DNA from 2 places in the Mesorhizobium sp. M0587 genome. Region 1 is predicted to be linked to the other one. Evidence: riboswitches for the same ligand, from Rfam matches in the RefSeq annotation. Region 1 holds a riboswitch; the other holds the start of a gene.
What was found. Region 1 has a riboswitch for S-adenosylmethionine ahead of metX (homoserine O-acetyltransferase MetX). Riboswitches for the same ligand answer to the same signal wherever they lie in the genome.

Region 1 (3,406 bases):
GCTGCGGGTCGAGATGGCGACGTGGCGGGACAAACCCTCACGGCGGATGACGCGGGCCAACGACGAGCCGATCAGGCCGATGCCTACCAGCGCGATCTTTTCGAACATCGGTGATGTCATGGCGTTCTAGCTTTTCAGGAATGTAGTGAGTGCGGCGACAACGCCGCGATTGGCCTCTTCGGTACCGACGGTCATGCGCAGCGCGTTGGGAAAGCCATAGCCGGAAACGCGCCGCAATATATAGCCGCGCGCCGTCAGATAATCGTCCGCCGCGGCTGCCGAATGCCTCTGGTCGTCGGGAAAATGGATAAGAATGAAATTGCCGACGCTGGGCGTCACCCGCAATCCGAGCTTGGTCAATTCCTCGCTCAGCCATGCCAGCCAGGTCTCGTTGTGCGCGACGCTGCGCTCGACATGGGCGCGATCGCGGATCGCCGCGATACCGGCTTCGATCGCCGTCGCGTTGACGTTGAACGGGCCGCGCACCCGGTTGATCGCGTCGACGATGTGCATCGGCGCATACATCCAGCCGATCCGCGCGCCGCCAAGCCCGATCTTGGAGAAGGTGCGGGTCATCACCACGTTTTCGGCGCTGCCGACCAGTTCGATGCCGGCCTCATAATCGTTGCGGCGGACATATTCGGCGTAGGCGGCATCGAGCACCAGAAGCACGTTGCGCGGCAGGCCCGCATGCAGGCGACGCACTTCCTGGAACGGCACATAGGTGCCGGTCGGATTGTTGGGATTGGCGAGAAAGACGATCTTGGTGCGCGGCGTGACGGCGGCAAGCATCGCGTCGATGTCGGCTCGCTCGTCGGTCTCCTTGACCGCGACCGGCGTGGCGCCTGCCGACTGGACGTAGATCTTGTAGACCATGAAAGCATGTTCGGTGAAGATCGCCTCGTCGCCGGGCGAGAGATAGGTCTGCGCCAGCAGGCCGAGGATCTCGTCGGAACCGTTGGAACAGATGATGTTCTGCGCGTTGAGGCCATGCACCTCGGCGATCGCCTCGCGTAGCCGCCGGGCGGTGCCATCGGGATAGACGTCGAGCTTTCCGGCGACCTCGCGCGCGGCTTCGATCGCCTTTGGCGAGGGCCCGAGCGGGTTCTCGTTGGACGACAGCTTATACACCTTGACGACGCCGGCGGGCGCGGCACTTTTGCCCGGCACATAGGCAGCGATATCCATGATGCCCGCGCGCGGGGTTGGACGTGCCTTATCCGGTGTCTGGCTCATGTCGCAAAATCCGTCGAGAACGCTTCCGCAGGGAAGCCGCTGCGGAAATACAAGCCGTGACCGGCAATGTCGAGAGCTGGCAGTGAGGCCAGTCCTCGGCATTGACGGCAAGGCGGGCGAGTTCTAGAAGGGCAGCATCAGTTCCGTGGTGATTTGGCCGGTCGGCTTGCAGCCACGTTAAACAATTCGCTAAAGGGCCGTTTGCGTGGACGTAACCGGCTTTGTGAAGGCAATGCCGGTTTTTTGTTGTCCGCTGCCGGCCGGACGAACGCATCGGCGGCGATTTTCGCAAGGCAAGGTGCAGCAAGAGAGATGCGAATGGCCGCTCTGCGCGCTGGGAAGACCAACGAGGCCGACCAACCGTCGAGCCCGGTGTTGCGCTTTGGGGCGGACAAGCCACTGAAGCTGGACGCCGGCACGCTGCTGTCGCCATTCCAGATCGCCTATCAGACCTACGGCACGCTGAACGACGCCCGCTCCAATGCCATCCTGGTCTGCCACGCGCTGACCGGCGACCAGCACGTCGCCAGCACCAATCCGGTGACCGGCAAACCCGGCTGGTGGGAAGTGCTGATCGGCCCCGGCAAGATCATCGACACCAATCGCTTCTTCGTCATCTGCTCCAACGTCATCGGCGGCTGTCTTGGCTCCACCGGTCCGGCCTCGACCAATCCCGTCACCGGCAAACCCTACGGGCTCGACCTGCCGGTCATCACCATCCGCGACATGGTGCGCGCGCAGCAGATGCTGATCGACCATTTCGGCATCGAAAAACTGTTTTGCGTGCTCGGCGGCTCGATGGGCGGCATGCAGGTGCTGCAATGGGCGTCGAGCTATCCGGAGCGCGTCTTCTCGGCGCTGCCGATTGCCACTGGCGCCCGCCATTCCTCGCAGAACATCGCTTTCCACGAGGTCGGTAGGCAAGCCGTGATGGCCGACCCGGACTGGCATGCCGGCAAATATTTCGAACATGGCAAGCGCCCGGAAAAAGGGCTGGCGGTGGCGCGCATGGCCGCCCACATCACCTATCTTTCGGAAGCTGCCCTGCACCGCAAATTCGGCCGCAATTTGCAGGATCGCGAGGCGCTCACCTTCGGCTTCGACGCCGACTTCCAGATCGAAAGCTATCTGCGCCATCAAGGCATGACCTTCGTCGATCGTTTCGACGCCAACTCCTACCTCTATATGACGCGGTCGATGGACTATTTCGACCTCGCCGCCGACCATGGCGGCCTGTTGGCCGACGCCTTCGCCGGCACCAAGACCCGCTTCTGCCTGGTGTCCTTTACCTCGGATTGGCTGTTTCCGACCGAGGAGAGCCGCTCGATCGTGCATGCGCTCAACGCCGCCGGCGCATCGGTGTCCTTCGTCGAGATCGAGACCGATCGTGGCCATGACGCCTTCCTGCTCGACGAACCGGAACTGTTTGCCGCCATCAACGGCTTCATCGGCTCGGCCGCGAGGGCGAGAGGGCTAAGTCTATGATCCGGCAAAATCGGGCATCGTCCGGATTGGGAAAATGTGCCTGGCCAAGGAAAGAACCATGAGCGTCAACCGCGACCAGCGCGTCGACCTCGAAGTCGTCGCCAACCTCATCCCGCCGCGATCCCGCGTGCTCGATGTCGGCTCGGGCGATGGTTTGCTGCTCGAATTGCTGCAGGACACCAAGCAGGTCGACGGCCGCGGTCTTGAACTGTCGCAGCGCGGTGTCAACGAATGCGTGGCGCGCGGCCTCTCGGTCATTCAGGGAGATGCCGACAAGGACCTCCAATTCTATCCCGACAAGGGTTTTGATTTCGTCGTGCTGTCGCAGACCTTGCAGGCGACCCGCAATCCGAAACTGGTGCTCGACGAATTGCTCAGGATCGGCAACCGCGCCATCGTTTCCTTCCCCAATTTCGGGCATTGGCGGGTGCGCCTGTCGCTGTTCGTCAAGGGCCGCATGCCGGTGACCAAGGACCTGCCCTATTCCTGGTACGACACGCCCAACATCCATTTCTGCACCATCCGCGACTTCGTCAATCTGTGCGACGAGCTTGGCGCGACGGTGGAGAGGGCAACCGCGCTCGACGCCAACGGCCAGAAGATCGGCCTGTCGATGCCGTGGTGGTTCTGGAATTTCTTCGGCCAGCAGGCAGTGTTTTTGCTGAAGCGATAAAGCCTAGTCCTA
Region 2 (3,406 bases), on a different contig from region 1:
CGCGCCCGAAATCCTGACCGGCGCCGCGGTGCCGCTGGTGCTTGCGCTGGTAGCGGCGGCGAGTGCCGGTTTCAGCCTGCCGCTGACCTTCGTCGCCGTGCTGGCGGCCTTCTATCTTCCGGAATGCGCCCTGGCTTGGGGCAAGGGCTGGCACCTGTCGCCGCGCATGATCGCGGCTATGATGATGCGCGACATGATCGTGCCGGGGATGTGGGCGCGCGGCTGGCTTGGCGGCGCCGTCGACTGGCGCGGCAACGCGATGACCATTGGCACCAAGGCCGCCGAACTGGAAGAGACGCCGTCGAGTGCCTGATGGCAGCCAGGCGCGCTACCTGGGCCGATCCTATATTGCGGCCTTCAACGCCTGTGCGATGTCTTCCAGAAGATCGTCGCTATCTTCCAGGCCGACCGACAGCCTGAGCGTACCCGGCCCGATGCCGAGTTCGGCCCGCGCCTCGTCGCTCAAATTCTTGTGCGTCGTTGTCGCTGGATGGGTGATCAGGCTCTTGGCGTCGCCGAGATTGTTGGAGATCAGCACGATGTCCAGCGCGTTCTGCAAGGCGAAGGCCGCCTGCTTGCCGCCCTTGACCTCGAGGCAGATCAGCGTCGAGCCGCCCGACATCTGCTTCCTGACGATATCGGCCTGCGGATGGTCGGCGCGGCCGGGATAGATGACGCGGGCAATCTGCGGCTGCTCGGCCAGGAAATCGGCGATCTTGCCGGCGCTCTCCGTCTGCTGGCGCACGCGCAGGGGCAGCGTCTCCAGGCCTTTCAACAGCGTCCAGGCATTGAAGGGGGACAGGCTCGGACCTGTGTGGCGGAAATAATCGTGCAAATTCTCATCGATCCACTTCTTGTCCGACAGGATCACGCCGCCCAGACAGCGGCCCTGGCCGTCAATGTGTTTGGTCGCCGAATAAACGACGATGTGCGCGCCGAGCTGCAGTGGCTTCTGCTGCAAGGGCGTGGCAAAGACATTGTCGACGACAAGCCGCGCGCCGATCGAATTGGCAAGCGCGGCGACGGCGGCGATGTCGACGACTTCCAGCGTCGGGTTGGTCGGGCTTTCCAGGAAGAACAGCTTGGTGTTGGGCCTGACCGCCTTTTCCCAGTTGGCGATGTCGGTGCCGTCGACCAGCGTGGCCTCGATGCCGTACCGCGGTGCCAGCGTCTCGACCACCCAGCGGCAGGAGCCGAACAGCGCGCGCGCCGCCACGATGTGGTCGCCAGCCTTGGCGCTGCACAGGAGCGCCGCCGTCACCGCCGCCATGCCGGAGGCCGTGGCGCGTGCATCCTCCGCGCCTTCCAGCGCGCACATGCGCTTCTCGAACATGTCGACGGTCGGATTGGCGTAGCGCGAATAGATGAAGCCCGGTTCCTCGCCCTTGAAGCGAGCTTCGGCGGCCTGCGCCGTTTCATAGACATAACCTTGGGTCAGGTACATCGCCTCGGAGGTTTCGCCGAAGCCGGAACGCAGGGTTCCGCCGTGCACGAGTGCGGTCTGAGGTTTCCAGTTACGCTTCTTGGTGCTCATTGTTTTGTTCCAGACACAAAAAAACCGGCCGCGAAAGTCGCAACCGGTCCATACGGCCTCGCGGCCCGACGGTCCTTTAGCGACTTGTTTAACGTGGCTGCAAGCCGACCGGCCAAATCACCACGGGATAACGACCCTTTAGACCCGCGCCACGCTTGCGTCAATTGTCGGCTTCATTAAGAGAGTTGTACCAAGCAGGTTCGGCAGAAGCGTTCCACGGTTTTGCGGCAGGGATCTGCGACAAGAAATCGCCCGGTCTTGGAGCAGGCGGCCTTTGCGGCAGACAGGCATTCTTCCCGATCAGGACATTTCGGCGCTGTTCCAGTCCGGCGCGCTGAAGTCGCCGCGCGCGCTCGATGCCGACCAGATCCAGCCGGCCAGCCTCGATCTGAGGCTTGGCGACAAGGCCTGGCGGGTGCGCGCTTCTTTCCTGCCCGGGCCCAACCACAAGGTGTCGGAAAAACTCGACCGGTTGAAGCTGCACGAGATCAGCCTCGCCGACGGCGCCGTGCTGGAAACCGGCTGCGTCTATATCGTGCCCCTGCTCGAAACCCTGGCGCTGCCGGCGAAGATTTCCGCCTCGGCCAATCCGAAGAGCTCGACCGGACGGCTAGACATCTTCACCCGTGTCATGACCGACCGCGGCCACGAGTTCGACAAGATCGCCGCCGGCTACCATGGCCCGCTGTACCTCGAAGTCAGCCCGCGCACCTTCCCGATCGTTGCGCGCACTGGCTCGCGCCTGTCGCAGATACGCTTCCGCACCGGCAACGCGCTCTTGTCGGAGGCCGAACTGAGCGAGTTGCATCGCGCCGAGATGCTTGTCGCCACCGAGCCGCCGAACATCTCCGGCGGCGGCATCGCGCTGTCGATCGACCTCAAAGGCGATCAAAGCGGGCTGGTCGGCTATCGCGGCAAGCATCACACCGGCCTCGTCGACGTCGACAAGCGCGCAGCACAGGAGGTCGTCGATTTCTGGGAGCCGATCCACAAGAGCGGCGCCGGCGAATTGGTGCTCGACCCGGACGAGTTCTACATCCTGGTCAGCCAGGAGGCGGTGCATGTGCCCCCGCTTTACGCCGCTGAGATGACACCCTTCGATCCATTGGTCGGCGAGTTTCGCGTTCACTACGCCGGTTTCTTCGATCCAGGCTTCGGTCACTCGGCGGCTGGCGGTACCGGCAGCCGGGCGGTGCTCGAAGTGCGCAGCCATGAAGTGCCGTTCATTCTCGATCATGGCCAGATCGTCGGCCGGCTGGTCTACGAACACATGCTGAAACGGCCACAGGCGCTCTATGGCACCGATCTCGGCTCCAACTACCAGGCGCAGGGCCTGAAATTGTCGAAGCATTTTCGCGCCGCGCGCTGAACGTCGATTCCAGTCAGGCAAAATACTTGCCTGTCATGGCGGGCCATGCTTGGCTGCCGTTGCCGGCCTCGACATGACGGCACTCAAGGGGAACAAGAAGATGCAGATTTCGAAATGGATCCTGTCGGGGGCGGCGGCCGCCATGCTGGCGCTCGGTGCCGGCTCGCTGTCGGCCGAGGCGGCGGAAAAAATCAAGATCGGCACCGAGGGCGCCTATCCGCCGTTCAACACCATCACGTCGGACGGCAAGGTCGTCGGCTTCGATATCGACATCGCAAACGCCCTGTGCGTGCAGATGAAGGTCGAGTGCGAAATCGTCACGCAGGACTGGGACGGCATCATTCCCGCCCTGCAGGCCAAGAAGTTCGATGCCATCATCGCCTCGATGAGCATCACCGAGGAGCGCAAGAAGCAGGTCGCCTTTACCCACAAATACTATACGACACCGCTCTCGCTCGTCGCCCTGAAGAACAGCGACATCGCCTCGACCGAACCGGCGGCAC

Region 2: another riboswitch for S-adenosylmethionine. It lies ahead of NKI49_RS23465 (O-succinylhomoserine sulfhydrylase); the one in region 1 lies ahead of metX (homoserine O-acetyltransferase MetX).

What each region holds. Positions count from the first base shown of each region.
Region 1 covers NZ_JAMYQP010000017.1:34,237-37,642, reverse strand. Annotated here, with positions in the region: gene NKI49_RS17155 (prephenate/arogenate dehydrogenase family protein) at 1-120, opposite strand, end outside; gene hisC (histidinol-phosphate transaminase) at 127-1,236, opposite strand; SAM riboswitch at 1,372-1,449, shown strand; gene metX (homoserine O-acetyltransferase MetX) at 1,555-2,721, shown strand; gene metW (methionine biosynthesis protein MetW) at 2,780-3,394, shown strand; gene NKI49_RS17135 (DUF1330 domain-containing protein) at 3,404-3,406, opposite strand, start outside.
Region 2 covers NZ_JAMYQP010000029.1:76,903-80,308, forward strand. Annotated here, with positions in the region: gene NKI49_RS23460 (ceramide glucosyltransferase) at 1-313, shown strand, start outside; gene NKI49_RS23465 (O-succinylhomoserine sulfhydrylase) at 344-1,534, opposite strand; SAM riboswitch at 1,591-1,668, opposite strand; gene NKI49_RS23470 (2'-deoxycytidine 5'-triphosphate deaminase) at 1,809-2,903, shown strand; gene NKI49_RS23475 (ABC transporter substrate-binding protein) at 3,004-3,406, shown strand, end outside.